Regions from separate parts of the Streptomyces sp. NPDC020983 genome, predicted to be linked through region 1. Evidence: predicted binding sites of a transcription regulator. Region 1 holds the regulator's gene; the other holds the start of a gene.
The links. Region 1 encodes HspR, which represses chaperone genes until heat shock. Its sites were predicted from a motif close to TTGAGNNNNNNNNNCTCAA; they were not measured.
Positions count from the first base shown of each region.

Region 2: lon (endopeptidase La) is a predicted target of HspR. The motif match lies at 10,842-10,860, and genes of this name have one in related genera.

Region 1 is NZ_JBIRRA010000005.1:67,927-83,744, forward strand. It holds gene ACH4SE_RS12160 (hypothetical protein) at 1-1,096, shown strand, start outside; gene argG (argininosuccinate synthase) at 1,170-2,624, opposite strand; gene ACH4SE_RS12170 (vWA domain-containing protein) at 2,709-3,500, opposite strand; gene ACH4SE_RS12175 (VOC family protein) at 3,616-3,990, shown strand; gene ACH4SE_RS12180 (YbjN domain-containing protein) at 4,113-4,649, opposite strand; gene clpB (ATP-dependent chaperone ClpB) at 4,758-7,382, opposite strand; gene ACH4SE_RS12190 (heat shock protein transcriptional repressor HspR) at 7,750-8,283, opposite strand; gene dnaJ (molecular chaperone DnaJ) at 8,288-9,478, opposite strand; gene grpE (nucleotide exchange factor GrpE) at 9,523-10,215, opposite strand; gene dnaK (molecular chaperone DnaK) at 10,212-12,077, opposite strand; gene ACH4SE_RS12210 (heterodisulfide reductase-related iron-sulfur binding cluster) at 12,423-14,693, shown strand; gene ACH4SE_RS12215 (Yip1 family protein) at 14,825-15,769, shown strand; gene dcd (dCTP deaminase) at 15,795-15,818, opposite strand, start outside.
Region 2 is NZ_JBIRRA010000013.1:37,917-53,734, reverse strand. It holds gene fxsT (FxSxx-COOH system tetratricopeptide repeat protein) at 1-550, shown strand, start outside; gene ACH4SE_RS26810 (multifunctional oxoglutarate decarboxylase/oxoglutarate dehydrogenase thiamine pyrophosphate-binding subunit/dihydrolipoyllysine-residue succinyltransferase subunit) at 650-4,477, opposite strand; gene ACH4SE_RS26805 (ATP-binding protein) at 4,716-5,789, opposite strand; gene ACH4SE_RS26800 (response regulator transcription factor) at 5,831-6,544, opposite strand; gene ACH4SE_RS26795 (spermidine synthase) at 6,625-7,299, opposite strand; gene helR (RNA polymerase recycling motor ATPase HelR) at 7,486-9,714, opposite strand; gene ACH4SE_RS26785 (nucleotidyltransferase domain-containing protein) at 9,867-10,709, opposite strand; gene lon (endopeptidase La) at 10,883-13,303, shown strand; gene ACH4SE_RS26775 (lysozyme) at 13,414-14,298, opposite strand; gene ACH4SE_RS26770 (MarR family winged helix-turn-helix transcriptional regulator) at 14,489-14,926, shown strand; gene ACH4SE_RS26765 (hypothetical protein) at 15,809-15,818, opposite strand, start outside.

The DNA.
Region 1 (15,818 bases):
GAACGGGCTGGCGCTGTCGCCGGACGGGAGCACGGTGTACGCCGCGCTCGGCGGCGCGGACGCGATCTCGGCCGTCGACACCGGAACGCTGACCGAGACGGCGCGCTACGGCACGGGCGCGGGCACCGGCCCGCAGTCGGTGGTGTGGAGTGCCGGCAGGCTGTGGTTCGGGTACGGCGGTGCCGCGCAGGGCGGGATCGGCTCGGTCGACCCGGCCGCCGACCCCGCCGCCGTGACCCTCAGGGCGACGGGCGACAGCTGGTACAGCGCCCCGATCCTCGCCGCCACGCCGGGCGGCGAGCTGGTGGCGGGCGAGCCCGGGCAGAGCCCGGCCGAGCTGGCCAGCTACGACGTGTCCGGCGGAAGCGCGCGGGTGCTGCACGGCCCGCTCTACCTGACGTCGCCGACGGTCAGCAGCAATCTGGCGGACCTGGCGATCACCCCGGACGGCAAGGACGTGGTGACGGCGTGCGGCGCGCCGTACGAGCACCAGGTGTTCAAGGTGGCCGACCTCAGCCCGGACGGGGCGTACCCCACGGCGACCTACCCCAACGCGGTCGCGATGGGCGCGGACGGCACCGTGTTCGCCGGGTCGGAGAACCTGTACGGCGACCAGGTCTTCGTCTTCGCCCCCGGCAGCACGAGCCCGGTCGTGTCGTACCCGGTCGCCCCCAACGAGTTCGAGGCGGACGCGGGTCTGGCCGTCACCCCCGACAACAGCACGCTGTTCGCCATAAGCGCCGACCCGTACGGGGCGGATCCGGTGCTGCACGTCATAGCGAACCCGGCGCAGGCGGCCTCCAGCCTGACCGTCTCCGGGCCCGCGAGCGTCCACCGGCACGGGACGGTCACCCTGACCGGCTCGCTCGGCGGCCCGTCGGTGTACGTCGCTGGGCAGACGGTGCAGGTCACCCGGGTCGACCGGGCGAACCCGGCCGGCACCGCGCTGCCCGCCGTGACGACGGGCGCGAACGGCACGTTCACCGTGACGGACACCCCGCCGACCGACGGAACGGTCACCTACCAGCTGGCGTACGCCGGGAACGCGCACCTGGCGGCGTCCGCCGCGAGCGTCACCGTGCAGATCGGGCGCTGAACGGGCACGGGCCGGCCCCGCGCGCGGTGCTCCGCGCGGGGGGCCGGCCCGGCAGGATCCCCGGGGACGACGGTCAGTCGGTGCCGGACTCCATCGCCGCGCGGTCCAGCAGCGCGTCGTCGGGCTCCGCCTCGCCGCGGGAGGCGATGACCTCCGCGCCACCCTCGGACAGCTCGGGCATGGTCTCGATGAGGCCCGTCGCGGGCTCCTGCGCCGGGCCGAGGGCCAGGCTGCCGGAGCCGACGAGGCCGAGCTGGGCGTACTGCTCCAGCTTGGCGCGGGAGTCGGCGATGTCCAGGTTGCGCATGGTGAGCTGGCCGATCCGGTCCACCGGGCCGAACGCGGAGTCCTCGGTGCGCTCCATGGACAGCTTGTCCGGGTGGTAGCTGAAGGCCGGGCCCGTCGTGTCGAGGACGGAGTAGTCCTCGCCGCGCCGCAGCCGCAGGGTCACCTCGCCGGTGACGGCGGCGCCGACCCAGCGCTGCAGGGACTCGCGGATCATCAGCGCCTGCGGGTCCAGCCAGCGGCCCTCGTACATCAGCCGTCCGAGGCGGCGGCCCTCGGTGTGGTACTGCGCGAGGGTGTCCTCGTTGTGGATCGCGTTGACGAGGCGCTCGTAGGCCGCGTGCAGCAGCGCCATGCCGGGGGCCTCGTAGATGCCGCGGCTCTTGGCCTCGATGATCCGGTTCTCGATCTGGTCGGACATGCCCAGGCCGTGCCGGCCGCCGATCGCGTTCGCCTCGGCCACCAGGTCGACGGCGCTCGCGAACTCCTTGCCGTTGACGCTGACGGGGCGGCCCTGGTCGAAGCCGATCGTCACGTCCTCGGCGGCGATCTCGACCGACGGGTCCCAGAACCGCACGCCCATGATCGGGTCGACGGTCTCGACGCCGGTGTTCAGGTGCTCCAGGGTCTTCGCCTCGTGGGTGGCGCCCCAGATGTTGGCGTCGGTGGAATACGCCTTCTCCGTGCTGTCGCGGTAGGGCAGCCCGTGGGCGAGCAGCCACTCCGACATCTCCTTGCGGCCGCCGAGTTCGGTCACGAAGTCCGCGTCGAGCCAGGGCTTGTAGATCCGCAGGTGCGGGTTGGCGAGCAGGCCGTAGCGGTAGAACCGCTCGATGTCGTTGCCCTTGAAGGTGGAGCCGTCGCCCCAGATCTGGACGTCGTCCTCGAGCATCGCCCGCACCAGCAGCGTGCCGGTGACGGCGCGCCCGAGCGGCGTGGTGTTGAAGTACGCCCGCCCGCCGGAGCGGATGTGGAACGCCCCGCAGGTGAGCGCCGCCAGGCCCTCCTCGACCAGCGCCGCACGGCAGTCGACCAGTCGCGCGACCTCGGCGCCGTAGGCCTTCGCACGGCCGGGCACCGACGCGATGTCGGGCTCGTCGTACTGGCCTATGTCAGCGGTGTAGGTGCAGGGGACAGCGCCTTTGTCGCGCATCCACGCGACCGCGACCGACGTGTCGAGGCCACCGGAGAAGGCGATGCCGACGCGCTCGCCGACAGGGAGGGAGGTGAGGACCTTGGACATGGAAATATTATGCACACCAACGCATGCTCATGCAAAGCCCCTCGTTCGGGGGACGGCGGAGCCCCCGGGAGCCCCCGGCCGCCGTCATCCCCGGGGAGCCAGGATGCCCGCCGCGCGGGCGGCGGCGAGCCAGTCGGGGAATTCGCGGAGCAGGCTGTCGTACAGCTCCGCGTCGGAGAGCGCCTTCGGGGTGCTGCCCGCGGCGAAGAACCCGGCGTTGTCGACGGGCCGGCGGTCCGGCACCGGCAGGTCGTCGAGCTTGCGCAGGAAGCGGAAGTCGTCGTCCCCGAAGCCGACGAACTGCCAGAAGATCGGCAGCCGCGCGGACACGCACAGCACATGCTCGGCGGCGGCCTTCGACGTCGGCGAGCCGTCGGTCTGGAAGACGACGAACGCCGGGTCGGCCGCCCCGCAGGCCTCGTAGTGGTCGATCACCTTCTGCATCGCGAGGTGGTAGTTGGTGCGGCCCATGTGGCCCATCGACTCGTGCAGCGGGCCGATGCGGTCCCGGTAGTCGCCGAGGCCTATCTCCGCGGTGCCGTCGACCTCGGTCGAGAAGAAGACGACCGGCACCACCCCGTCGTCGTCGAGGTTGGCGGCGAGCGCGAGGGTCTGCTCGGCGAGGTGCTGCACGGAGCCGTCGCGGTAGTAGGGCCGCATGCTGCCGGAGCGGTCCAGCACGAGGTACACGGCCGCCCGCTCGCCGCCGACCCGGTGCTTGTCCAGCGAGACGGCCGCACTCTTGTAGAGGCTGACGAGCCCGGGGGCGCTCGCGGCGACCTTCTCCAGACTGACGGCGGGACCTGCGCCGGCGCGCTCCGCGCGGGGCGGCTTGCGGTAGTCGATCCGGGGCGGCTTGCGGTAGTCGATGGCCATGAGCCGGGATTCTCCTCCTGCCCGGCGCCCGGCGCGCACCCGTTCGCGCCCGCACCGATGACTTCGCGGCCCGGGACCGGTCTGCACTCGTGGGCACGATCTACAGGAGGCGAAAATGTTCGAGTCGACGAAGGCCTTCAGCGGCTTCTCGGTGGACGACGTCGAGGCCGCGGCGGCGTTCTACGGGGACACGCTGGGCCTGAAGGTGTCACGGCAGAACGGGCTGCTGAGACTGCACATCGCGGGCGGCCGGGACGTCCTGGTCTATCCGAAGCCGGACCACCGGCCGGCGACGTTCACCGTCCTCAACTTCCCCGTCCCGGACATCGAGGCGGCGGTCGACGAGCTGGGGCGGCGCGGAGTGCGCTTCGCGCGGTACGAGCAGCTGCCGACGGACGAGCGGGGGATCTTCCGCGGCGGCGGCCCGCTCATCGCCTGGTTCACCGACCCCGCGGGGAACGTGCTCTCCGTGCTGGAGGAGTCCGACTGAGTCACCCCGCGGCCGGCGCGGGAGAGCGGACCGGCGCGGGAGAGCGGAAGAGCCCGGCCGCACGGGGGCCGGGCTCTTGCGTCGGTGCCGCGGGCACGGGCCGGTGCCCGGAGCGGCGGGGGTCAGTCCTCGGCGGAGTCCTCGCCGCCGTCGCCGGCCTCGTCGGCGTCCTTCGCCAGGCCCAGCGTGTCCACGGCCCACTTGTCGAACTCGATCGACGCGCGCACCCAGCTCACCGTGCTGGACACGAAGTGCTCCAGGCCGACGCCCAGGCCGATCATCAGCTGGGCCTCGCCGACGAGGCGGACGCCGCCGTCGTCGTTGGTGTGGGTGTAGACCTTCGGCCACAGCGTGCGGCGGTTCCAGTCGTCGATGACCTCGTGCAGCTGCGCCTTGTCGTCGACCTCGAACGGACGGTCGTAGAAGGTCCGGACGGCGAAGACCGCCTGCTCGCCCTCGCCGCGGAACATGAAGTACGTGCGGAAGTCCTCCCAGGGCGCGACGAGGTCACCCTCCTCGTCGACCAGGTACTTCAGCTCCATCTGGTCGAGCAGCTGCTTGACCAGGTCCTGGTCGGGGATGACCACACCGCTGTTGCCGGCGGACGGGGGGCCCGGCTGGCCCCCGAAATCAGGAATCGAGGACGGGTCGATGCTCACCGTGAAGTCCCTTCGTGACGTCTGACTGCCATCCTCCCTCATCCGCACCCCCAGGGGGAAACCCCGGGGCGTGCGCGCCCGGCGCCGCTCACGGGGCGGCAGCGGCCGTCACTTGCTGAGGTCGGGCCCGGCGGGGCCGGTGGCCGCGCCGACGATCAGGCCGTCCGCGGCGCGGTCGACGCGGACGGTCTGGCCGTCCGTGATCTCTCCCGCGAGCAGCTCGCGGGCCAGCGGGTCGCCGATGGCGGTCTGCACCAGGCGGCGCAGCGGCCGGGCGCCGTACGCCGGGTCGTTGCCCTCCTCGGCCAGCCAGTCCAGGGCGGCGTCGGTGACCTCCAGGCCGAGCCTGCGGTCCTTGAGGCGGGCCGCGAGCCGGCCGGTCTGGAGCCTGGCGATCCTGCGCAGCTCGTCCTTGGTGAGCGCGGAGAAGACCACGGTGTCGTCGAGCCGGTTGAGGAATTCGGGCTTGAACGACGCACGCACCGTGGCCAGCACGTTCTCCCGCTTCTGCTCCTCGGTGAGCGCCGGGTCCACCAGGTACTGGCTGCCCAGGTTGGACGTCAGGACGAGGATCACGTTCCGGAAGTCGACCGTGCGGCCCTGGCCGTCGGTGAGCCGGCCGTCGTCGAGCACCTGGAGCAGGACGTCGAAGACCTCCGGATGCGCCTTCTCGACCTCGTCGAGCAGCACGACGCTGTACGGGCGGCGGCGGACGGCCTCGGTGAGCTGGCCGCCCTCCTCGTAGCCGACGTATCCGGGCGGGGCGCCGACGAGCCGCGCGACCGAGTGCTTCTCGCCGTACTCGCTCATGTCGATGCGGACCATGGCCCGCTCGTCGTCGAAGAGGAAGTCGGCGAGCGCCTTGGCCAGCTCGGTCTTGCCGACGCCGGTCGGGCCCAGGAAGAGGAAGGAGCCGGTCGGGCGGTCGGGGTCGGCGATGCCGGAGCGGGAGCGGCGCACCGCGTCGGACACCGCGCGCACCGCCTCGGTCTGGCCGATGAGCCGGCGGCCGAGCTCGTCCTCCATGCGCAGCAGCTTCTGCGTCTCGCCCTCCAGCAGGCGGCCGGCCGGGATGCCGGTCCAGGCGGCGACGACGTCGGCGATGTCGTCCGGGCCGACCTCCTCCTTGACCATGTTGGTCGAGGGGCCCTGCGCCGCGGCCTCCTGCTCCTCCCTGGTGGCCTCCTCCAGCTCGGCCTCCAGCTTGGGCTTCTCGGCGTAGAGCAGCTTGGAGGCGGTCTCGAAGTCGCCGTCGCGCTGGGCGCGCTCGATACGGGTGTCGATGTCGTCGAGGTGCTCCTTGAGCTCGCCGACCCGGTTGAGGCCCTGCTTCTCCTTCTCCCAGCGGGCGGTCAGGCCGCGCAGCTCCTCCTCACGGTCGGCGAGGTCCCTGCGCAGCTTGTCCAGCCGCTGCACGGACGCCGGGTCCGTCTCGTTGCGCAGCGCCATCTCCTCCATGCGCAGCCGGTCGACGGAGCGCTGCAGCTCGTCGATCTCGACGGGCGAGGAGTCGATCTCCATCCGCAGCCGCGAGGCGGACTCGTCGACCAGGTCGATCGCCTTGTCCGGCAGGAAGCGCGAGGTGATGTAGCGGTCGGACAGGGTCGCCGCGGCGACGAGCGCGGAGTCGGCGATCTGCACCTTGTGGTGCGCCTCGTAGCGTCCCTTGAGGCCGCGCAGGATCGCGACCGTGTCCTCCACGGTCGGCTCGGCGACCAGCACCTGCTGGAAGCGGCGCTCCAGCGCCGGGTCCTTCTCGATCCGCTCGCGGTACTCGTCCAGCGTCGTCGCGCCGACCATGCGCAGCTCGCCGCGCGCCAGCATCGGCTTGAGCATGTTGCCGGCGTCCATCGCCGAGTCGCCGCCGGCGCCCGTGCCGACGACGGTGTGCAGCTCGTCGATGAAGGTGACGATCTGCCCGTCGCTGTCCTTGATCTCGGCGAGCACGGCCTTCAGCCGCTCCTCGAACTCCCCGCGGTACTTCGCGCCCGCGACCATCGCGCCGAGGTCGAGCGAGACCAGCCGCTTGTTGCGCAGCGACTCGGGCACGTCGCCCTTGACGATGCGCTGCGCCAGGCCCTCGACGACGGCGGTCTTGCCGACGCCGGGCTCGCCGATCAGCACGGGGTTGTTCTTCGTACGCCGGGAGAGCACCTGCACGACCCGGCGGATCTCCTGGTCGCGTCCGATGACCGGGTCGAGGCGGCCCTCGCGTGCCGCCGCGGTGAAGTCGGTGCCGTACTTCTCCAGCGCCTTGTACGTGCCTTCCGGGTCCTGGCTGGTCACGCGCTGCCCCCCACGGGCGGTCTCGAAGGCGGCCAGCAGCTCCTTGCCGCCGGCCCCCTGGCGGGTGAGCAGCTCGCCGGCCGCGCCGCCCTTGACGGCGATGCCGATGAGCAGGTGCTCGGTGGAAAGGTATGCGTCCCCCAGCTCCTTCGCCCGCTCCGCGGCGTCCGCGATGACCGCGAGCAGCTCGCGGTTGGCCTGCGGCGGCGCCACGGTCGAGCCCTGCACCTTGGGCAGTTGCCCGACGAGCCGCCCGGCCTCCGCGCGCAGGCCCGCCGGGTCGGCCCCGACGGCGCTGAGCAGGTCCAGCACGTTCTCGTTGTCCGTGCCGCTCAGCAGCGCGAGCAGCAGGTGCGCGGGGGTCAGGTCCGGGTTGCCCTCGGAGACCGCCCGGGTGTTGGCGGCGTTGAGCGCTTCCCGGCTCTTGTTCGTCAGCTCGGCGTCCACGGAGCGGATCCTCCTCGGGGTGCTGGTTCAATTCTGGCCCGCCCGGCCGGCCGGGGCGCGGCAGCGCGACGGCGTGGCTGCCCGGGGCGCGGGGCCGCGGGGCGGGCGTTTCCGGGGGCGCGGCAGGGCCGCGCGGCACGCCGGCGTCCCGCACCGCTCGCCGGCCGGTGGTTTCTGCGGGCGCCCTCCCCGGCGAAAACGCCGGGAGGGCCGGACCGCCCCTCGGGCGGGGGCGGAGTGCGGCGCCGTCCGGCCGGGCGGGCGGTCCTACGAGCCCGCTCGGGGCTGTCCGCCCGCGCGGCCGCGGCTCCGGCCGGGGCGGGCGGGGAGAGGGGCGGGGCCCTGCGTCGTACGGTGCCCCGGGCGCCTAGGCGCCGTCGCGCTTGGGGCGCCAGACCACCAGGGCGCTGGTGTGCTGCACGTCCTGGTAGGGGACGAGGTCACGGCGGTACGACGCGTGGACCGCCGCCTCGCGCTGCTGGATGAGGGCCGCCGCGCCCTCCACCGTGGCGGTGAGCTCGGCGACGCGCGCCTGGAGCGCGGCGACCTGGTTCTCCAGTTCGATGATGCGCTTGATGCCCGCGAGGTTGATGCCGTCGTCCTGGGAGAGCCGCTGCACCTCGCGCAGCTGCTCGATGTCGCGCGCGGAGTAGCGGCGGCCCCGCCCGGCCGTGCGGTCGGGCGAGACCAGGCCCAGGCGGTCGTACTGCCGCAGGGTCTGCGGGTGCAGCCCGGACAGCTCGGCCGCCACGGAGATCACGTAGACCGGGGTCTCCTCGGTGAGCTGGTACGGGTTGCGCCCGCGCGGGGCACCGCCCGTACCCCGCGGAGCGCCCGCGCGCCCGGTGCCGGTGCCGCGCGGGCCCGGCGCCGTACCGTCCGTCCGGCCGTCGATGCTCATCCGTTCACGCTCCCTCTGCCGCCTTGAACAGCTCGGCCCGCGGATCGAAGTCCGCGGTCGCCTCCCGGTAGGCCTCCAGTGCGTCGAGCGCCTTGCCCTCGCTCCTGTCCGGCACCGCCACCTCGACGATGACGAGCAGGTCGCCGCGCGTGCCGTCCTTGCGGACGGCGCCCTTGCCGCGGGCGCGCAGCGTACGGCCGTTGGGGGTGCCCGGCGGGAGCTTGAGGGTGACCGGCGGGCCGCCGAGCGTGGGCACCTTGACCTCGCCGCCGAGCGCCGCCTCCACGAAGGTGACCGGTACGGTCACCGTGAGGTTGGCGTCCTTGCGGCCGAAGACCGGGTGCCGGCCGACGTGCACGACCACGTAGAGGTCGCCCGCCGGGCCGCCGCGCTCGCCGGGGGCGCCCTTGCCGCGCAGCCGGATGCGCTGCCCGTCGGTGACACCCGCCGGGATGCGGACCTGCATGGTGCGCGAGCTCTTGGCGCGCCCGCTGCCGTGGCAGACCTCGCAGGGGTTCTCCGCGATCAGGCCGCGGCCCTTGCAGTCCACGCAGGGGTCGGTGAGCGAGAAGCCGCCCCCGCCGCCGCGCGAGACCTGGCCCGTGCCGACGCAGGTCGGGCACACCCGGGGCGTGCCGTTCTTGTCGCCGGTGCCGGAGCAGGCCTTGCAGGGCGCCTGCGAGGACATCCGCAGCGGGACGGTCGCCCCGTCGACGGCCTCGGTGAAGCTGAGCGTGACCTCGGACTCGATGTCCTGGCCGCGCCGGGGCTGCACCCGGGTGCCGCCGCCGCGGTTGAAGAGCCCGCCGAAGACGTCCCCGAGCCCGCCGCCGAAGCCGCCGCCCTGACCCCCGCCGGGGGCCTGGCCGCCGGCGCCGCCGCCGAAGAGGTCGCCGAGGTCGAAGTTGAAGCCGCCGGCGCCGCCCGCGCCCGGGCCGGGGCGGAAGCCGCCGTTCCCGAACAGCGCGCGGCCCTCGTCGTACTCCTTGCGCCGTTTGGCGTCCGAGAGGACGTCGTTGGCCTCGGAGATCTCCTTGAAGCGCTCCTCCGCCTTCGCGTCGCCCTTGTTGGCGTCCGGGTGGAACTCGCGGGCGAGCTTCCGGTACGCCTTCTTGATCTCGGCATCCGTGGCGTCCTTGGGGACGCCGAGGACCTTGTACAGGTCCTTTTCGAGCAGGTCCCTACTGATGCTCATCCCCGGCGTCCCTCCTTCCGGCCCTGAAGGCTCTCTCTACACCGTCAGCCCTGGTCCGGGCCACCGTTCTCCTCGTCGTCCGCCGTGTCCGCCGCCTTGCCGCGGTCGTCCGCCGACTCGTCGGCGGCCTTCCCGGATCCCGGCTGCGGTTCGGCGACCGCGACCCGGGCGGGCCGCAGATTGCGCTCACCGAGGCGGTACCCGGGCTGGAGGATCTGCACGCATGTCGTCTGCGTGACATCCGGCGAGTAGCTGTGCATCAGGGCCTCGTGCACCAGCGGGTCGAAGGCCTCGCCCTCCTTGCCGAACTGCTGCAGCCCCAGCTTCGCCGCGACCGTCTCCAGCGACTCGGCCACCGACTTGAAGCCGCCGACCAGCTCACCGTGCTCGCGCGCCCGGCCGATGTCGTCGAGCACCGGGAGCAGCTCGGTGAGCAGGTTGGCCACCGCGATCTCCTTGACGGCGACGCGGTCGCGCTCCACCCTCCGGCGGTAGTTCTGGTACTCGGCCTGCAGGCGCTGGAGGTCCGCGGTGCGCTCGCTGAGCGCGGTGCGCACCTGGTCCAGCTGCGCCCGCAGCGCGGTCAGCTCCTGGGAGTCCCCGCCGCCGGCCCCCGGGGCCGCCTCGTCGGCGGTCCCGGAGTCCTTGCCGGACGCCGAGCCCTTGGCGGGCTTGGCGTCACCGGACTCGGAAGGGACGTCGGGCTCCGGCTCGAAGCCCTTCGGCTCCTCCGTCACGCGGCACCGTCCCTCTTGTCGTCGTCGACGATCTCCGCGTCCACCACGTCGTCGTCCGCGGCGGCCTGCTCGCCCCCGGCCGCACCGGCGCCCGCCTGGGCGGCGCCGTCACCGGGCGCGTTCGCGTACAGCGCCTGGCCGAGCTTCTGGCTGACGGCGGCGACCTTCTCGGTGGCCTCGCGGATCGACGCGGTGTTCTCGGCGTCGGTCGACTCGTTCTTCAGCTTCTCCTTGAGATCCGCGATGGCGGTCTCGACCTCGGACTTCACGTCGTCGGGGAGCTTGTCCTTGTTGTCCGCGATGAACTTCTCGGTCTGGTAGGCCAGCTGCTCGCCCTGGTTGCGGGTCTCGGCGGCCTCGCGGCGGCGGTGGTCCTCCTCCGCGTACTGCTCGGCCTCGGACCGCATGCGGTCGACCTCGTCCTTCGGCAGCGAGGAGCCGCCGGTGACGGTCATCCGCTGCTCCTTGCCCGTGCCCAGGTCCTTCGCGCCGACGTGCATGATGCCGTTCGCGTCGATGTCGAAGGTGACCTCGATCTGGGGCATGCCGCGCGGGGCCGGCGGCAGACCGGTCAGCTCGAACATGCCGAGCTTCTTGTTGTACGCGGCGATCTCGCGCTCGCCCTGGTAGACCTGGATCTGCACGGACGGCTGGTTGTCCTCGGCCGTCGTGAAGATCTCCGAGCGCTTGGTCGGGATCGTGGTGTTGCGCTCGATCAGCTTCGTCATGATGCCGCCCTTGGTCTCGATACCGAGGGACAGCGGGGTGACGTCGAGCAGCAGGACGTCCTTGACCTCGCCCTTGAGCACGCCGGCCTGGAGGGACGCGCCGATGGCGACGACCTCGTCCGGGTTGACGCCCTTGTTGGCCTCCTTGCCGCCGGTCAGCTCGCGCACCAGCTCGGCGACGGCGGGCATACGGGTGGAGCCGCCGACGAGGACGACGTGGTCGATCTCGGACAGCTGGATGCCGGCGTCCTTGATCACGTTGTGGAACGGCGTCTTGCAGCGCTCCAGCAGATCGCTGGTCAGCTGCTGGAACTGCGCCCGGGTGAGCTTCTCGTCCAGGTGCAGCGGGCCCTCGGCGGACGCCGTGATGTAGGGCAGGTTGATGGAGGTCTCGGTCGAGCTGGACAGCTCGATCTTCGCCTTCTCCGCCGCCTCGCGCAGGCGCTGGAGGGCCATCTTGTCCTTGCCCAGGTCCACGCCGTGGCCGGACTGGAACTGCTTGACCAGGTAGTCGACGACGCGCTGGTCCCAGTCGTCACCACCGAGGTGGTTGTCGCCGTTGGTGGCCTTGACCTCCACCACGCCGTCGCCGATCTCCAGCAGCGAGACGTCGAAGGTGCCGCCGCCGAGGTCGAAGACCAGGATCGTCTGGTCGTCCTTGTCCAGGCCGTACGCGAGCGCGGCCGCGGTCGGCTCGTTGACGATGCGCAGCACGTTCAGGCCCGCGATCTCGCCGGCCTCCTTGGTGGCCTGCCGCTCGGAGTCGTTGAAGTACGCCGGCACGGTGATGACCGCGTCGGTGACCTTCTCGCCGAGGTAGGCCTCCGCGTCCCGCTTGAGCTTCTGCAGGATGAAGGCGGAGATCTGCTGCGGGTTGAAGTCCTTGCCGTCGAGGTTGATCTTCCAGTCGGTGCCCATGTGGCGCTTGACCGACCGGATGGTCCTGTCGACGTTGGTGACGGCCTGGCGCTTGGCCACCTCTCCGACCAGCACCTCGCCGTTCTTGGCGAAGGCGACGACGGACGGCGTGGTCCGGGCACCCTCTGCGTTGGTGATGACGGTGGGCTCGCCGCCTTCGAGAACGCTGACGACGGAGTTTGTCGTGCCCAGGTCGATGCCGACCGCACGTGCCATGGTGGATTCCTCCTGCTGCCTACTTGAGTGGAACTGACTCAAGAGTGCACGACGGCCGCAACTGTGTCAACAGAGGTGAGTCGCGTCGACTCAACTTAGCGGCGCGCATCCCGCGCACCCGACCCCCGCGGGGTGCCCGCCCGGCCCACCTGCGACGCGCGACACAGATCACCAGTGGTGCGGCTTTATGGGTCCCCCGATCCCGGGTAACCTCAGCCAGGACCGCAGTAAGTTACCGCTTAGTAGAGTGAGTGCCCCTGTACCCGGGTACGGGAACACCGCCCCCTACGCGTAGCCCGTACCCGTTCCCACCGTTCGTACCGTGCGCAGGCCCGAGGAGCCCTCATGCAACTCGCCGCGATCATCGTGTCGCTGGTCCTCACCGCGGTCGGCGTCGCGCTGTTCAGCCTCGCCGTCGCGCAGATCTACCGGTTCATCCGGCTGGGCAAGCCCGTACCGGCCGGCAGCCGCACGAACGACCCGAAGGCCCGTACGACGACGATGCTGCGGGAGTTCGTCGGGCACACCCGGATGAACAAGTGGGGCGTCATCGGCGTCGCCCACTGGTTCGTGGCGGTCGGCTTCCTGACCCTGGGCCTGACGATCGTCAACGCCTACGGCCAGCTCTTCAAGGCCGACTGGATACTGCCGGTGGTCGGCGACTGGCTGCCGTACGAGCTCTACACCGAATTCATCGCCCTGCTCACCACGCTCGGCATCATCACCCTCATCGTGATCCGGCTGCTGAGCCTGCCCTCGCGCGCCGGCCGCAAGTCCCGCTTCGCCGGTTCCACCGCCTGGCAGGCGTACTTCGTCGAGTACGTCATCCTCGTCATCGGCCTGGCGATCCTGACACTGCGCGGCCTGGAGGGCGCGCTGCACGGCGTGGACGGCTACGAGGCCGCGTACTTCGCCTCGTACCCGCTCGTCGCGGGCTTCCGCGGACTGAGCACGCAGACGCTGCAGAACCTCGTCTACGCCGTCGCCATGGTCAAGCTCGCCGTCACCATGACGTGGGCGATCGTCGTCGGCCTCAACACCGACATGTCCGTGGCCTGGCACCGCTTCCTGGCCTTCTTCAACATCTGGTTCAAGCGCAACGCGCACGGCGAGGTCTCGCTGGGGGCGCTCCAGCCCATGACCAGCGAGGGCAGGCCGATCGACTTCGAGGACCCGGGCGAGGACGACGTCTTCGGCGTCTCCAAGATCGAGGAATTCTCCTGGAAGGGCATCCTCGACTTCTCCACCTGCACCGAGTGCGGCCGCTGCCAGTCGCAGTGCCCGGCCTGGAACACCGGCAAGCCGCTGTCGCCCAAGCTGCTCGTCATGTCGCTGCGCGACCACGCCAACGCCAAGGCCCCCTACCTGCTGGCCGGCGGCGGCAAGGACGCGGAGGGCGAGGAGCGCGCCACCCCCGGGCAGCTGGCCGGCGTGCCCGCCGCCGCGCTCGCCGAGGCCGAGCGCCCGCTGATCGGCACCGCCGAGGAGAACGGCGTCATCGACCCCGACGTGCTGTGGTCCTGCACCACCTGCGGCGCGTGCGTCGAGCAGTGCCCCGTCGACATCGAGCACATCGACCACATCATCGACATGCGCCGCTACCAGGTGATGATCGAGTCGTCCTTCCCGTCCGAGGCGGGCACGATGCTCAAGAACCTGGAGAAGAAGGGCAACCCCTGGGGCCTGCCGAAGAAGCAGCGCCTGGCGTGGGTCAAGGAGGTCGACTTCCCCGTGCCCGTCGTGGGCGAGGACGTCGAGGACCTCACGTCGGTCGACTACCTGTACTGGGTCGGCTGCGCCGGCGCCCTGGAGGACCGCGCCAAGAAGACCACCAAGGCCTTCGCCGAGCTGCTGCACATCGCGGGCGTCAACTTCGCGATCATGGGCGGCGAGGAGAACTGCACCGGCGACTCGCCGCGCCGCCTCGGCAACGAGTTCCTCTTCCAGCAGCTCGGCGCCGAGAACGTCGCCATGCTCAACACGGCCTTCGGCGAGGAGCTGGACGACGACGGCAAGACCGTCGCCGCGAGCCGCAAGCCGCGCTCGGCGAAGAAGATCGTCGCCACCTGCCCGCACTGCTTCAACACCATCGCCAACGAGTACCCGCAGCTCGGCGGCGAGTACGAGGTCATCCACCACACGCAGCTGCTGCAGACCCTCGTCGACGAGGGCCGGCTCGTCCCCGTCACCCCGGTCGAGGGCCTCATCACCTACCACGACCCCTGCTACCTGGGCCGGCACAACAAGGTCTACACACCGCCGCGCGAGATCATCGCCAAGGTGCCCGGCCTGCGCAGCGAGGAGATGCACCGCCACAAGGACCGCGGCTTCTGCTGCGGCGCGGGCGGCGCCCGGATGTGGATGGAGGAGCGGATCGGCAAGCGCATCAACAACGAGCGCGTCGACGAGGCGCTGTCCCTCGACCCGGACATCGTCTCGACGGCCTGCCCGTTCTGCCTGGTGATGCTCACCGACTCCGTCAACGGGAAGAAGAACGAGGGCAAGGCGAAGGAGTCCGTGCAGGTCGTGGACGTCGCGCAGCTGCTGCTCGACTCCGTCAGGACCACGCCGGCGCCCTCCGCGGCGGCCGCGGGGGCGGACTCCGCGGCGGGCTGAGGCGCCGTCGCCGCCGCGGACCCGGGCGGGCCCGGGCGGCGCGCCGCCGCGCGTGTCACAGCTTGGCAGCAAAGGCCGGGCCCGGCAGGACACCGGGCCCGGCCTTTCACGGCAGCGGGTACGTTCGAATCGTGGCTGGATACGAGAACCGCGACCGACGAGGGCAGGACCCGAACGCGCCGGGCCATCCGCCGCCTCCGCCGTCCGGAGGCCGCGGGCCCTACGGCCGGGGTGCGTACGGGGCGCCGCACGGCGGGGCCGCGCACGGTGCGCCGCACGGCGGGGCCGCGCACGGTGCGCCGCACGGCGGTGGCGGCTACCGCGGGCCCCAGGGGCCGTACGCCGCGCCGGGCGAGCCGGAGTACTTCGAGCCGGCCCCGTCCTACGACGACGCCCCCGGCCACACACGGGCGTTCACGATGGGCGAGCCGGCGCAGCTCGCGGACCCGTACGCGTACAGCCCCCCGGCCGGCGGCTACTCCGACGACAACGTGGCCACCTACCGGGCCGGCCAGAGCGCGGCCCCGCCCGTGGGCCCCCGGCTGCACTGGAAGCAGCTGATCAGCGGCATCGCGCTGCGTCCCGGCCGGACGTTCTGGCAGATGCGCGACCACACGATGTGGGCCCCCGCCCTCACCGTGACCTTCCTTTACGGCCTGCTCGCCGTCTTCGGCTTCGACAGCGCCCGGCACGACGTCCTGGACGCGACGCTGTCCGCGAGCATCCCCCTGGTGCTGATGACGGCCGTCGCCGTCACCCTGAGCGGCCTCGTACTCGGCGCGGTGACCACCACCATGGCCCGGCAGCTCGGCGGCGACGGCGCCTGGGCCCCGACCGTGGGCCTGGCCCTGCTCGTCACGTCCGTGACCGACGCCCCGCGCCTGTTCTTCGCCCTCTTCCTGGGCGGCGCCAACAGCTTCGTCCAGCTGCTGGGCTGGCTCACCTGGCTCGCCTGCGCGGCGCTCATGACGTCGATGGTCGCGAAATCCCACGACCTGCCCTGGCCGAAGGCGCTGGGCGCGTCGGCGATCCAGCTCGTCGCGCTGCTGATGCTGTTCAAACTCCCCCTGATCTAGGGGGAGTCCCCCGGCCCGGGGGAGATCACACCTGCGTGCGGTGGAAGTT
Region 2 (15,818 bases), on a different contig from region 1:
GGCCAGCTACTCCGCCTTCGAACGCGAGCACGGGGACCTCGACCGGGCCCGCGAGCTGGGTGAGGCCGTGCTCCGCGAGTACCGCATCCAGCTCGGCGAGCGGCACCCGTACACCGCGGGCATCCTCGGCAACCACGGGCTGATCCTGCGGGCCGCGGGCGAGCGCCAGCAGTCCCAGCTGGAGATCGAGTCCGCGCTGGTCACGATGACCGCAGCGGTCGGCGAGGACCACCCGTGGACACTCGGCTGCGCGCTGAACGCCACCGCCGCCCGCAACTTCGCGGGCGACCCGGAGGGCGCCGCGGAGCTGAGCCGGATCACCGCGGACCGCGCCACGGCGACGCTCGGCAAGGAGCACCCGCTGACGCTGTCCTGCCGTATCGCGCTGGCCACCGACCTGCGGAACCTGCGCCGCCGCCCCGAGGCCGACAAGGTCGAGGAGGAGGCCCTCGCCATCCTGTCCGGCACCCTCGGCCCCCAGCACCCGCACACCGTCGCGGCCCGCTCCCGGACCCGCCCCTACTGGGACTTCGAGCCCTTCAGCTCCTGACGCCCGGCGCGGCGCGCCCGGACGCGAACGGCGGGTGGCCCGCACCGGAGAACCGGTGCGGGCCACCCGCCGTTCGTCGTGCGCCCCGGCACGAGGGCGTCAGATCTCGAAGACCTCGTTCAGCAGCTCCTCCTGCTGCGCCTGGTGGCGCTTGGCGGAGCCGACCGCCGGCGAGGACGACGCCGGGCGGGACACCCGGCGCAGCCGGTCGGCGTTGTCGGGGGCGGCGCCGAGCAGCAGGTCGAGGTGGTCGATCAGGTTGAGGGCGATGAAGGGCCACGCGCCCTGGTTCGCCGGCTCGTCCTGCGCCCACACGAACTTCTGCGCCTTCGTGTACGGCGCGACGGCCGCCTGGATCTCCACGCCCGGCAGCGGGTAGAGCCGCTCGACGCGGATGAAGGCCACGTCGTTCGCGCCGCGCTTCTCCCGCTCCGCGACCAGGTCGTAGTAGATCTTGCCGGAGCAGAAGACGACCTTGCGGACGGCCTCGGCCTCGACCGAGTGGTCGCCGATGACCGGCTGGAAGCTGCCCGAGGTGAAGTCCTCGGCCTTGGACGCGGCCGCCTTGAGCCGGAGCATCGACTTCGGGGTGAAGACGATGAGCGGCTTGTGGTGCGGGTTGTGCACCTGCCAGCGCAGCAGGTGGAAGTACTGCGCCGGGGTGGTCGGGACCGCGACCGTCATGTTGTTCTGGGCGCACAGCTGGAGGAAGCGCTCGATGCGGGCGGACGAGTGGTCCGGGCCCTGGCCCTCGTAGCCGTGCGGCAGCAGCAGCACCACACCGGAGGTCTGGCCCCACTTCTGCTCCGCCGAGGAGATGAACTCGTCGACGATGGTGGCCGCGCCGTTGACGAAGTCGCCGAACTGCGCCTCCCACATCACCAGCGCGTCCGGGCGGGCGAGCGAGTAGCCGTACTCGAAGCCCATCGCCGCGTATTCGCTGAGCAGCGAGTCGTAGACGTTGTAGCGGGCCTGGTCCTCGGACAGGTAGAGCAGCGGGGTGTAGTCCTCGCCGGTCTCCCGGTCGATGATGACGGCGTGCCGCTGGCCGAAGGTGCCGCGCCGCGAGTCCTGGCCGGCGAGCCGGACCGGGGTGCCCTCCAGCAGCAGCGAGCCGATCGCCAGCGTCTCGCCCATGCCCCAGTCGATCGTGCCGTCCTCGACCATGGCCGCGCGGCGCTGGAGCTGCGGCAGCAGCCGCGGGTGGACGGTGACGTGCTCGGGGATGTTGACCTGCGAGGCCGCGATGCGCTTGACGACCTCGGGGGACACCGCGGTCGGCACCGCGACCGGGAACTGCGACTGGTTGCCGGACTGCTCCTGCGCGGCCGGCGCGGAGGTGGCCTCGCGGACCTCGGTGAAGACCTTCTCCAGCTGGCCCTGGTAGTCCTGGAGCGCCTGTTCGGCCTCTTCCAGGGTGATGTCGCCGCGGCCGATGAGCGACTCGGTGTAGAGCTTGCGCACCGAGCGCTTCTTGTCGATCAGGTCGTACATCAGCGGCTGGGTGAAGGCCGGGTTGTCGGACTCGTTGTGGCCGCGCCGCCGGTAGCAGATCAGGTCGATCACGACGTCCTTGTTGAACGCCTGGCGGTACTCGAAGGCCAGCCGCGCCACGCGGACCACGGCCTCCGGGTCGTCGCCGTTGACGTGGAAGATCGGCGCCTCGATCATGCGGGCCACGTCGGTGGCGTACATCGACGAGCGGGCCGACTCCGGGGCGGCGGTGAAGCCGACCTGGTTGTTGATCACCACGTGCACGGTGCCGCCGGTGCGGTAGCCGCGCAGCTGCGACATGTTGAGCGTCTCGGCGACGACGCCCTGGCCGGCGAAGGCCGCGTCGCCGTGCAGCGCGATGGGCAGCACGGTGAAGTCGGTGCCGGCCTTGTTGATGATGTCCTGCTTGGCGCGGGCGATGCCCTCCAGGACCGGGTCGACCGCCTCCAGGTGGGAGGGGTTCGCGGCGAGCGAGACCTTGATCTGCTCGCCGTCCAGTCCGGTGAAGGTGCCCTCGGCGCCCAGGTGGTACTTGACGTCACCGGAGCCGTGCATCGACTTCGGGTCGAGGTTGCCCTCGAACTCGCGGAAGATCTGCGCGTACGACTTGCCGACGATGTTCGCCAGCACGTTGAGCCGGCCGCGGTGCGCCATGCCGATGACGGCCTCGTCGAGCCGCGACTCGGCGGCGGCGTCGATGACCGCGTCCAGCAGCGGGATGACCGACTCGCCGCCTTCCAGCGAGAAGCGCTTCTGGCCGACGTACTTCGTCTGCAGGAAGGTCTCGAAGGCCTCCGCGGCGTTCAGCCGGCGCAGGATGCGCAGCTGCTCCTCGCGCTCGGGCTTGGCGTGCGGGCCCTCGATGCGGTCCTGGATCCACTTGCGCTGCTTGGGGTCCTGGATGTGCATGAACTCGATGCCGACCGTGCGGCAGTAGGAGTCGCGCAGCACGCCCAGGATGTCGCGCAGCTTCATGAGCGACTTGCCCGCGAAGCCGCCGACGGCGAACTCCCGCTCCAGGTCCCACAGCGTGAGGCCGTGCTCCAGGATGTCGAGGTCGGGGTGCTTGCGCTGGCGGTACTCCAGCGGGTCGGTGTCGGCCATGACGTGGCCGCGGACCCGGTAGGAGTGGATCAGCTCGAAGACCCGCGCGGCCTTGGTGACGTCGTCGTCGTGCGCGGTGTCGATGTCCGTGCGCCAGCGGACCGGCTCGTACGGGATGCGCAGCGACGCGAAGATGTCGTCGTAGAAGTCGTTCTCGCCGAGCAGCAGCTGGCTGACGATCCGCAGGAACTCGCCGGAGGCGGCGCCCTGGATCACCCGGTGGTCGTACGTGCTGGTCAGCGTCATGACCTTGGAGATGCCGAGCTTGTTCAGGGTGTCCTGCGAGGTGCCCTGGAACTCCGCCGGGTAGTCCATCGAGCCGACGCCGAGGATCATCGACTGGCCGGGCATCAGGCGCGGCACCGAGTGCACGGTGCCGAGGCCCCCGGGGTTGGTCAGCGAGGCCGTGACGCCCTGGAAGTCGTCCATCGTGAGCTTGCCCGAGCGGGCGCGGCGGACGATGTCCTCGTAGGCCTGCCAGAACTCGAAGAAGTTCAGCGTCTCGGCCTTCTTGATGGCCGCGACGACGAGCTGGCGGTCACCGTTGGGCTTGACCAGGTCGATCGCCAGGCCCAGGTTGACGTGCTCGGGCTTGACGAGGGTGGGCTTGCCGTCCTTCTCCGCGAAGGAGTAGTTCATCGACGGCATCGTCCTGAGCGCCTGCACCATGGCGTAGCCGATCACGTGCGTGAAGGAGATCTTCCCGCCGCGGGCGCGCTTGAGGTGGTTGTTGATGACGATGCGGTTGTCGAACAGCAGCTTCACCGGGATGGCCCGCACCGAGGTGGCGGTGGGCAGCTCCAGCGACGCGCTCATGTTCTTCGCGACGGCGGCGGCCGGACCGCGCAGGGTGACGAACTCCGTCTCGGCCGGAGCCGCGGGGGCGGCCTTCGCGGCGGGCGCGGCCTTCGCAGCGGCAGGGGCGGCGGGAGCGGCGGGCGCCGGGGCGGCCGGAGCCTTCGCGGCGGGTGCCGCGGGCTGCACGGGGGCCGGAGCCGGGGCCGGCGGCTGCGCGGGCGCCGGGGCGGCCGGAGCCGGGGCCGGGGGCGCCGCGGGGACGGCGGCGGGAGCCGGGGCCGCGTTCGCGCGGGCCGCGGCGCCCGAGGCGCCGCCCTGGCCGGCGGGGGCCGCCGGAGCGGTGGAGCCGTCCGGCTTGTAGTCGGCGAAGAAGTCCCACCAGGCTCGGTCTACCGAGTTCGGGTCCTGGAGGTACTGCTGGTAGATCTCATCGACCAGCCACTCGTTGGGGCCGAAACCCCCTGCGGGGCCCTCGCCCTGCGCTTCGTGGTCGGTCGTGACACTAGAGCTATTGGGGGACTGTGGCGACACGGCGGCAACCGCCCTCTTCCGCTTCACAAGATGGTGGACAGCGGAAATAAAGGCTACGCCTACCTGGCCCTGCGTCGCAGGCCCGGGGGCCAGTCGTCGTGTACGTCACACCGAAAACCTGGTTTCGGAGCCGTTCGTGGCGGGAAATTGGTCCCTCTTGAGGGTTGTCCGACCAGAAGTGGCCGCTGTGCCCGGGATGAACGTCGCATGAACTGCGGGCACCGCCGGGGCGAGGCCGTCAAGGCGCCGCCGTGCCGCTGCCCGGAAGGGTGACATGGATCCGGCAACCGCGGGGCGATTCGGCCACCTGGATCCGGCCGCCGTGCAGATCCACCGCCCAGCGGGCGATGGCGAGCCCCAGCCCCGTCCCCCCGTCGCCGCCGGGCTGGGAGCCGCGGTGGAAGCGCTCGAAGACGCGTATCCGGTCCGCCTCCGGGATCCCCGGCCCCTCGTCGAGGACGTCCAGCTCCAGCGACCCCGGCGCCGCCCCGGCCCGCGCCCTCACCGTCACCCGGCCGCCCGGCGGGCTGTGCTTGACGGCGTTGTCGACGAGGTTGGCGACCACCTGGTGCAGCCGCTCCCCGTCGGCGTAGGCCACCAGGCCCGGCGGCGAGACGTCCAGGTGCAGCGGCACGTCCGCGCGGGCCCGCGCGCGCGAGCCGCCCGAGCCCATGCCCAGGCTCGCGGTCTTCAGCACCGCCGAGAGGTACGGCCACACCTCGAACCGCTTGGCGTCCAGCCGCACCGCGCCGCTGTCCAGCCGCGACAGGTCCAGCAGCTGGCTCACCAGCTTGCCGAGCCGCTCGGTCTGCTGGAGGGCCAGCCGCATGGTCTCCGGGTCCGCGGCCGACACGCCGTCCACGACGTTCTCCAGCACCGCGCGCAGCGCCGCGATGGGGGTGCGCAGCTCGTGTGAGACATTCGCCACCAGCTCCTTTCGGTGCCGGTCGGCGGCCGCGAGGTCCGCGGCCATCCGGTTGAAGGTCCCGGCCAGCTCGCCGACCTCGTCCCGGCGCACCCGGGCGACGCGGCGGCTGTAGTCGCCGGCCGCCATGGCGCGCGCGACCGCCGTCATCTCGCGCAGCGGGGCGGTCAGGTTGTCCGCGACGATCTGGGTGATCAGCAGCGAGGCGATGATCGAGAAGATCGTGATCACCCGCAGCCCGGTCGCCGAGTGGATCGCCAGGAACACCAGCCCGGTGGTGATCAGCACCGACACCAGCACCAGCGCCGCGAGCGCGGCCTTGATCGAACGCAGCGGGTCCCAGGGCCGCAGTGCCTCCCACGCCTGACGCCACCAGCGCCGCAGCACCCCGCCCCGCCCGGCGTACGCCGTCCCCTCCCGGCCCGTGCTCACGCCGACGGCGTCTCCAGCGCGTACCCCACGCCGTGCACGGTACGGATCCGGTCCGCGCCGATCTTGCGGCGCAGCGCCTTGACGTGGCTGTCGACGGTACGGGTGCCGGACGCGTCGGCCCAGTCCCACACCTCGGCGAGCAGCTGCTCGCGCGAGAGCACCGCCCTGGGCTGCTGGGCCAGGCACACCAGCAGCTCGAACTCGGTCGGCGTCAGGTGCACGTCCGCGCCGGCGACCCGGACCCGGCGCTGCGCGTGGTCGATCTCCAGGTCGCCGAGCTGGATCACGGCGCCGCGCGGGCTGTGCGCGGCCGTCGCGGCACGCTCCACCCGGCGCAGCAGCACGTGCACCCGGGCGGCCAGCTCGCGCATCGAGAAGGGCTTGGTCATGTAGTCGTCGGCGCCCACCCCGAGACCGACGAGCATGTCGGTCTCCTCGTCCCGCGCGGTGAGCATCAGCACCGGCACCGGCCGGTCCGCCTGCACGCGGCGGCACACCTCGTGGCCGTCGTAGCCGGGAAGCATCACGTCCAGCACCAGCAGGTCGGGCTGCCAGGACCGGGCGGCCTCGACCGCCGCCGGACCGTCGCCCGCGGTGCGCACCTGGAAGCCCTCGGCTTGCAGGCGGGCCGCGATGGCCTGCGTTATCGTCTGGTCGTCCTCGACCACCAGCACCCGGCGCTGAGCGCCGGTCGTCTGCGTGCCGTCCACAATCCGCCCCAAAAACTCGTCCTGGCTACCCGGCAGCGTACGGGGCGGGGCGCCGCTGTGACCATCACACCGGCGCGGGGTCAGTCCGCCCGGTGCCCCAGGTGCACGACATCCGGTACCCCGCGGGCCACCGGAATCTCCAGGGTGCGAACCCGTTCGAAACCTGCCGACCGCAGCGCGTCCTCGAAGGCGGCCGACGGCTGCGCCGACCACACTGCGAGGACGCCGCCCGGCGTCAGCCGGTTCCGGCATGCGTCGAGGCCGCTGGGACTGTAGAGACTGCCGTTGTTCTCGGTGACTGTCCAGTCCGGCCCGTTGTCGATGTCCAGGCACAACGCGTCGTACGGCTCCCCGCCGCCGCGCAGGTGGACGAGCAGGTCCTCCAGCACCAGCTCGACCCGCGGGTCGTCGAGCGCCCCGGCGGAGTACGCCGCGAGCGGCCCCTCCCGGTGCCACGCGACGACCGCCGCCTCGCGCTCCACCACCGCGATACGCCCCCAGCCCGTCTGCGCCGCCCTGGCCAGCGAGAACCCGACCCCGAGACCGCCCAGCAGCACGCTCGGCGCGGTGCGCCCGGCGAGCGCGCCGAGGGCGGCGTCCACCAGCAGCCGTTCCGAGCGGCCGTCGGAGGTGTCCATCAGGAAGCAGCCGTTCGCGATGATCTCGTGCGTCCCCGCACCCCCGCGGTACCGCAGCACCAGCTCCCCGGCGACACCCACCCGCCGGTCCAGCACGGCCGTCTCGTCCTCAAGCATCCGTCCACCCTAGGGCGTGTCCGCAAAGTCCCGCCTGGCACACGGCGCCTGGCACGCACGCTCGCTACGTTGTCGGGCTCGTCCGAGCAGGCCCACTACGAGGACGACCCTCCGCCTTGCGATCGCACGCACCAGACACCGTCTGCCCCGCCCTCCGGGCGGACGACGGGACTTTGCGGACACGCCCTAGGGCGTCACCTGCTCCAGGCCCGCCAGCGCCGGGGGCAGCCCGTCCAGGTGCAGCACCCCCAGCCGCTGCGTGGCGCGGGTCAGGGCGACGTACAGCTCCGCCGCGCCGCGCGGGCCGTCCGCGAGGATCCGCTCGGGCGCCACCACCAGCACCGCGTCGTACTCCAGCCCCTTCGTGTGCGACGGCGGCACCGCGCCGGGCACGTCCGGCGGGCCGATCACCACGCTGGTGCCCTCCCGCTCCGCCTCGGCCCGGACGAAGGCCCCGACCGCCGCGGGCAGCTCCTCCGCCGTGACCCGCCGCGCCCACGGCCGCACCCCGCACGCCCGCACCGACTCCGGCGGCCGCACGTGCGGCGCGAACTCGCCCAGCAGCGCGCCCGCGACGGCCATGATCTCGGCCGGCGTGCGGTAGTTCACCGTCAGCGAGCGGTAGAGCCACCGCCCCGGCACGTACGGCTCCAGGGCCGCCTCCCACGAGACCGCGCCCGCCGCCGAACGCCGCTGCGCCAGATCCCCCACCACCGTGAAGGACTTCAGCGGGCAGCGCCGCATCAGCACCCGCCACTCCATCGCCGACAGCTCCTGCGCCTCGTCGACCACCACGTGGCGGTAGGTCCACTCCCGGTCCGCGGCCGCGCGCTCGGCCAGATCCCGCGTGTCCACCTCCTCGAAACGCGTCGCCAGGCCCTCCGCGTGCACCAGGTCCTGCGCCAGCAGGTGGTCCTCGTCGTCCATGAGGTCGTCGCGCCGGTCCACGCCCATGATCTCCAGCACGCCCGCCGCGTACTCCGCCTCCTCCCGCCTCGCCCGCTCCGCCGCCCGCGCGGCGGCCCGCTCCAGCGCCGGGTCCCGCCCCAGCAGGTCGACCAGCTCGTCCAGCAGCGGAACGTCCGACACCGTCCAGGCGTCACCCGCGGCCCGCAGCAGCGACTCCTGCGCGCCCGCCGCCCGCAGCCGCTCCGCCGAGCCGTACAGCTCCGCGAGCAGCCGTTCCGGGGTCAGCACCGGCCACAGCGCGTCCAGCTCCGCGACGAACGCGTCGTCCTCCCTCAGCTCCTTGAGCATGTCCGCGCGCAACCGCTCCCACAGCGCGCGGTCCGAGCGGTCCAGCCACTCCCGGCCGGCCTTCCCGACCGCACGCTCCGACAGCGCCCACGTCACGACCTCCCGGAAGACCTCCCGGGCCTCGTTGTGCGGCCGCCCGCTGTCCCGCGCCTCCTGCCGCGCCCACTCCGCGACCGCCGCGTCCAGCCGCACCGTCACCCCGCCGATCTCCACCGGCAGCGGCGCCTGCGGCACCCGCTGCCGGTCCGCGACGGCCGCCGCCAGGACCTCCAGCATCCGCAGCGAGCCCTTCGCCGCCGCGACGGCGGGATCCGCCTCCTCCGCCGTCACCGCCAGCCCCGGCACCAGGTCGCCGGTCGTCATGAACACCACGTCCGACTCGCCCAGCGACGGCAGCACCCGGCCGATGTGCCGCAGGAACGCCGGGTTCGGCCCCACCACCAGCACGCCCTGCCGCTCCATCCGCTCCCGCTGCGTGTACAGCAGGTACGCCACGCGGTGCAGCGCCACCACCGTCTTGCCGGTCCCCGGCCCGCCCTCGATCACCAGCACGCCCGGGTGGTCCAGCCGGATGATCCGGTCCTGCTCGGCCTGGATCGTCGCCACGATGTCCCGCATCCCCGGCCCCCGCGGCGCGTTCACCGCCGCCAGCAGCGCGGCGTCCCCGCCGCTCACCCCCTCCGCGGCGCCCAGCGCCTCGTCCGTGAACCCCGTCACCTCCCGGCCCCGGGCGTGGAACTGCCGCCGCCGCCTCATGCCCTCCGGGTTCGCGGCCGTCGCCGTGTAGAACGCGCGGGCCGCCGGCGCGCGCCAGTCCAGCAGCACGGGCTCGTGCTCCGCCCCCTCGTCGAACAGCCCCAGCCGCCCGATGTACGAGGCCCCGCCGTCCGCGGCGTCCAGCCGCCCGAAGCACAGCCCACTGTCCGCGACGTCCAGCCGCCGCACCTCGCGGGCCAGCCCGCGCACCGCCACGTCCCGTTCCACGGCCGTCCCGCCGTGCTCCTTGAGCGCCGTGTCGTGCTCCGCCTTCACCCTCGCCCGCCGCGCGTCCAGCCGCGCGTAGAGCCCCTCGACGTACCCCCGCTCGCTGCGCAGCTCGTCGTCGTAGCCCTGACGTTCCGTCACGTTCTCCCCGTCCACCCAGCCGATTCCACCCATGGCGGACGATTCTGCGACAACCCGGGGGCCTTGCGGCAAGCCCCCCACTCGGCTATACGTTGAACAACGGCAGGGTGGTCCCCTGCCGTTCGCCGTTCCGCCGGGACGGAGCGGCCGGGCCGCAGCGCGGCCGGCGGCCCGCGCGGCCCGCCTCACGCGGCAGGTCGTGGCGCCTTCTCGCCGTGGACGGCGACGTACGTCGTGGCCAGCCACGGGGCCAGGTCCGTGAGGAGGACCGTGAGGTCCGAAGGGGCCGGGGAAGGGCGCAGGGCCAGGTCCGCGGCCCACCGCATCTGCTCACCCCGCGCGGGGTGGTACCGGGCGAACGCCGCGGCCTGCTCCGGCAGGGAACTGGTCCAGCCGCCCCACCACGGCATCACGAGCGTGAACCCCGTACGGACGAGCCGCCGGGCCACGGCCCGGCACAAAGCGCGCCGCTCCGCGTCGGACGACGCCGCGTCGAGCCGCGAGAGCCACCCCGGCAGGGCCAGTGCCAGATCCCCGTTGGTCTCCCGGGCGAGCAGCCCCTCCGGCCGGTACCGCGGCAGGAACGCCGCGAGGTCCTCCCCGAGCAGCGGAGTGCACAGGCACGCCACGAAGAAGCCGAGGTCGTGGCGCTCCAGCTCGCTCAGCAGTGTCCCGGTGTCGAAGAGCAGCAGCCCGACCCCGTCGACGACGGGGAACTCCGCGTCCAGCGCGGCGCCCAGCGCGTCCCCCGCGGCGCGGTCGGCCGCGGTCGGCGGTTCGCGCAGGACGACGACGAGGTCGAGGTCCGAGACCCCGGCCCGCGCCGTACCCCGGGGAATGCTGCCGTAGACGTACGCGCTGTGCAGCAGCGCGGCCGGATAGGCCGCGCGGACGCGCGACCGTACCGCGTCGAGCAGCGGCAGGTAGGGAGGCTGCACCTTCGCGAGGGAGCCCTCGCGCGCGATCGTCCCGTCGGGCCTGAGCCCGGTTCCGGCCCCGGCCCGCGGCCGGCGGTGTTCCTCGTCCATGCGGACCACGCTACGGCCCGCAGCACACCCTTTTCCCAGGTCGCGGTCCCGCCGCCGTTCCGTCACCCGCCCGGTGCGGCCGATCGCTCAGGGCGAACACGTCGCCGGGAACACCGCGGCACCCTCCGTGCATTGAGTCTGTCGTACTCAACTTGCTTGCCCAAGGAGCGATCATGCCGATTGAGTCCCTCCCCTCCAACTCCCTGACTCTGCCGGTCCTCCCCCTCGACGGGGAGGTCGTCCTGCCCGGCATGGTCGTGCCGCTCGACCTCACCGACTCCGAGGTCCGTGCCGCCGTGGAGGCGGCGCAGTCCGCGCACCCGGCCGGTGCCTCGGGCAAGCCGCGCGTGCTGCTGGTGCCGCGGATCGACGGCAAGTACGCCGCCGTGGGAACGCTGGGCACGGTGGAGCAGGTCGGGCGGCTGTCCGACGGCGACCCCGGTGCGGTCATCAAGGGCCGCACGCGGGTGCGGATCGGCGCGGGGACGACCGGGCCGGGCGCCGCGCTGTGGGTCGAGGGCACCGTCCTGGAGGAGCCGGTGCCCGCGGAGTCGCCGGGCACGGTGGCCGAGCTGATGAGGGAGTACAAGGCGCTGGCCACGAGCTGGCTGCGCAAGCGCGGCGCGTGGCAGGTCGTGGACCGCGTCCAGCAGATAGACGACGTGAGCCAGCTCGCCGACAACTCCGGCTACAGCCCCTTCCTGACGGCCGAGCAGCGGGTGGAACTGCTGGAGACGGTCGATCCGGTGGCGCGGCTGAAGCTCGCCGTGCAGCGGCTGCGCGACCACCTGGCCGAGCAGGACGTCGCGGAGACGATCCGCAAGGACGTCCAGGAGGGCATGGAGAAGCAGCAGCGCGAGTTCCTGCTGCGCCAGCAGCTGGAGGCCGTCCGCAAGGAGCTGGCGGAGCTCAACGGCGAGCCGGACGACGAGGCCGGGGACTACCGGGCCCGGGTCGAGGCCGCCGACCTGCCGGAGAAGGTGCGCGAGGCGGCGCTGAAGGAGGTCGAGAAGCTGGAGCGCTCCTCCGACGCCTCGCCCGAGGGCAGCTGGATCCGCACCTGGCTGGACACCGTCCTGGAACTGCCGTGGAAGGTCACGACGGAGGACACGTACGACGTCGCCGGCGCGCGGGCGGTGCTGGACGCCGACCACGCCGGGCTGGACGACGTGAAGGAGCGCATCACCGAATACCTCGCGGTGCGCAAGCGCCGGGCCGACCGCGGCCTGGGCGTCGTGGGCGGGCGGCGCGGAGGCGCGGTGCTGGCCCTGGTGGGGCCGCCGGGAACCGGAAAGACGTCGCTGGGCGAATCGGTGGCGCGCGCGATGGGCCGCACGTTCGTCCGGGTCGCGCTCGGCGGGGTCCGCGACGAGGCGGAGATCCGCGGCCACCGCCGTACGTACGTGGGCGCGCTGCCCGGACGGATCGTGCGGGCCGTCAAGGAGGCCGGGTCGATGAACCCGGTGGTGCTGCTCGACGAGATCGACAAGGTCGGCTCCGACTACCGCGGCGACCCGGCCGCGGCACTTCTGGAGGTGCTGGACCCGGCGCAGAACCACACCTTCCGCGACCACTACCTGGAAGTCGAGCTGGACCTGTCCGACGTCGTCTTCCTGGCCACCGCCAACGTCCTGGAGGCCATCCCCGAACCGCTGCTGGACCGCATGGAGCTGGTGCGGCTGGACGGCTACACCGAGGACGAGAAGGTCGTCATCGCCCGCGACCACCTGCTGCCCCGGCAGCTGGAGCGCGCGGGCCTGGACACCGGCGAGGTGACGCTGTCGGAGGAGAGCCTGCGCCGGCTCGCCGGCGAGTACACCCGCGAGGCGGGCGTACGGAACCTGGAGCGCACGGTCGCCCGCATCCTGCGGAAGATCGCCGCGCGGCACGAGCTGGGCGAGCAGGAGCTCCCGTACACGGTGGGCCCGGACGACCTGCGCGGGCTCATCGGCCGTCCGCACCACGTGCCGGAATCCGCGCAGGACCCGCAGGAGCGGCGCACGGCGGTGCCGGGCGTGGCCACGGGCCTGGCGGTCACGGGCGCGGGCGGCGACGTGCTCTACATCGAGGCGTCGCTCGCCGACCCGGAGACCGGCGGCTCCGGCCTCCAGCTCACCGGGCAGCTGGGCGAGGTCATGAAGGAGTCGGCGCAGATCGCGCTGTCCTTCCTGCGCTCGCACGGCGCCGAACTGGAGCTGCCGGTCGGCGACCTGAAGGAGCGCGGGGTCCACCTGCACGTCCCCGCGGGCGCGGTGCCCAAGGACGGGCCGAGCGCCGGTGTGACGATGACGACCGCGCTGGCGTCGCTGCTGTCCGGGCGCCGGGTGCGGCCCGACGTGGCCATGACCGGCGAGGTGTCGCTGACCGGGCGCGTGCTGCCGATCGGCGGCATCAAGCAGAAGCTGCTGGCCGCGCACCGCGCCGGGATCACCACGGTGGTGATCCCCAAGCGCAACGAACCCGACCTGGACGACGTGCCGGCCGAGATCCTGGACGCCCTCGACGTCCACCCGGTCAGCGACGTCCGCCAGGTGCTGGAACTCGCCCTGGAGGCGGCCGCCGCCGACGTCCGCGGGGTGCCCGTGGCCGCCTGACGGCCGGCAGGGCCCTCACCGGGACCGGGTCCGGCCCCTACGGGCCCGGGTACGGCCGTGTGGCCCCTTCCCCCCGCGCGGGGGGAAGGGGCCACACGGCCGTCACGGGGTCAGCCCTTGGCGTAGGCCTTCACCCGGTCCAGGGCGCCGTTGAACTTGTTCTGGTCGCCGGGGAAGGTGCCGGTGTCGGCCCACTGCCAGAACGTCTGGTAGCCCCAGCCGGCCGGCAGCGTGCCGGGCGAGGAGGAGTAGCGGGCGATCCACAGCGCGTTGGTCTTGGCGAAGGCGGCGCTGTTGCCCGTACAGGTGGTCCACCAGCTGGTGGACGTGTAGACCGTCGGGTAGCGGCCGGTCTTCGCGTGGTACTCGTTCGAGAACGACTGGATCCAGCTCACCATGCCGCTCGCGGACTTCCCGTAGCAGCTCGCGCCGTAGGGGTTGTACTCCATGTCCAGCGCGCCGGGCAGTGTCCTGCCGTCGGCCGACCAGCCGCCGCCGTGCGCCACGAAGTAGTCCGCCTGCGCCGCGCCGCTCGACACGTCGGGCAGCGCGAAGTGGTAGGAGCCGCGGATCATGCCGGCGTTGTAGGAGCCGTTGTACTGCTGCGTGAAGGAGGGATTGGTGTACGACGTGCCCTCCGTCGCCTTGACGTACGCGAACTTCGCCCCCTTGGACCAGGCGCCCGGCCAGTCGACGTTGCCCTGGTGGCTGGAGACGTCCATGCCCGGCGTCTGGGTGATCTTCGAGGAGGTGACGACCTTGGAGTCGCCGGCGGCGGCGCCGGCACCCTCGTGGATCTTGATCTGCGAGCCCAGCCAGTCCAGGTCCGGGTGGGTCATGTGGCCGGGGCCCGCCGCACGGGCCGCCCCGGGGGCGGCGAGCGCCGTCGAGAGCACCGTGACGAGGACTCCGGTGAACAGGGTGAATCTGGCCCGGACCGAGCCGTTGCCGTTGCCGTGCACGGCGGAGAGATCTCCGCGATCTCTGTGGGACATGCGTGCCTCCAGTGGGTGCGGTGCGGCGCCGAGCGCGGGGAGAAGGGTCCTGTGACCGTGGTTGGTCTACTCCTGCGAAATACTTGACGGGCTGCGGAAACAACGGGTGTGAAGACAACTTTCGGGCGTTGAAAGCGGGAATGCGGTGACCGACGCGCGCAATGCGGCAGATGCGGCAGATGCGACGGGAGTGGACGTTTCGACGGAGGCCCTCGAACGCGAGCTGACCGTTCTCTTCCGGCGGGCCCGGGCGGCCTCGGGCGAGATGGCCCGCGCGGTCCACCCCGACCTCGAACCCGCGGCGTACGGGCTGCTCGTCCGGCTCCAGGAAGCGGAACCCGAACGGGCCACCGACCTCGCCTCCTACTTCGGGGTCGGCAAGGCCACGATGAGCAGGCAACTGCGCGCACTTGAGGATCTCGGGCTCGTCGCCCGCGAGCCGGATCCCGCGGACGGGCGCGCGTATCTCATGCGCCTCACCCCCGAGGGCCGCGCCCGCTTCGCCCGCGTCCGCGACGCGCGCCGGGCGGCCTACGTCCACCGCCTCGCGGCGTGGGCCCCGTCCGACCGCGCGGACCTCGCGCGCCTGCTGCATGCGCTGAACGAGTCCACGGCCGACATTCTCTGAGCGGGCCCCCCATCTGGGGGGGCGGGGGGCCGGGTCTTTTGCGCTGCGGGAGCGCGTGTCGCGGTGGGCCGCGCGGCCTTCTGCCGGTGGGGCCGTTCGCGGGGGCCCCGCGGGGCTGAGGGGGTGCGGCTTGCGGTGGGCGGTTCGCCGTTCGCCCGGTGGGGGCTGGTCGCGCAGTTCCTCGCGGGGCTGGGGGGTGCGGCTTGCGGTGGGCGGTTTGCCGTTCCGCCGGTGGGGGCTGGTCGCGCCGTTCCCCGCGGGGCTGGGGGGTGCGGCTTGCGGTGGCGGTTCGCCTTTCCGCCGGTGGGGGCTGGCCGCGCAGTTCCTCGCGCCCCTGAGGGGGTGCGGCTTGCGGCGGGCGGTTCGCTGTTCGCTTGGTGGGGGCTGGTCGCGCAGTTCCTCGCGCCCCTGGGTTGCCCGGCGGGGCATCGCGCTGTCTGTGCGGGGTGGGGTCGGGTGCCACTCCGGGGGTACCTCCTCGGAATGCGCGTCTGACCTCCCCCGTGTCCGGTGAGGGAGTAGGTGCGCATTCCTGCGGGGGCACCCCCGGATCGTCCCCCTCCGGCCGGAGTGGCGGCTGCCTGCCGGTGGGGGTGAATCTGTCCAGGGACTGCGGTTCGCCCCCGACGGTGAAGCACCCCCACGAGAAGGCCGTCAGCCGACATCTATCCCGCACGGGTGGTGGGGGTGGGAACACCCCGCGCCGCCAGGCGCGGGAAACCCCCACGGCGGGCAAGCCGCCCACGTACCGGCAACCGGGCACCGCCCGAAGCGGCGCCGCCAGGCGCAGCACCCCCGCGGCGGGCAGCCGCGAGCCCACCGCAAGCGGGCACCGCCCGAAGCGGTGGCGGCAGGTGTGGGGGAGGGCCGCGGTGGGAGGGGCTAGAGCTCG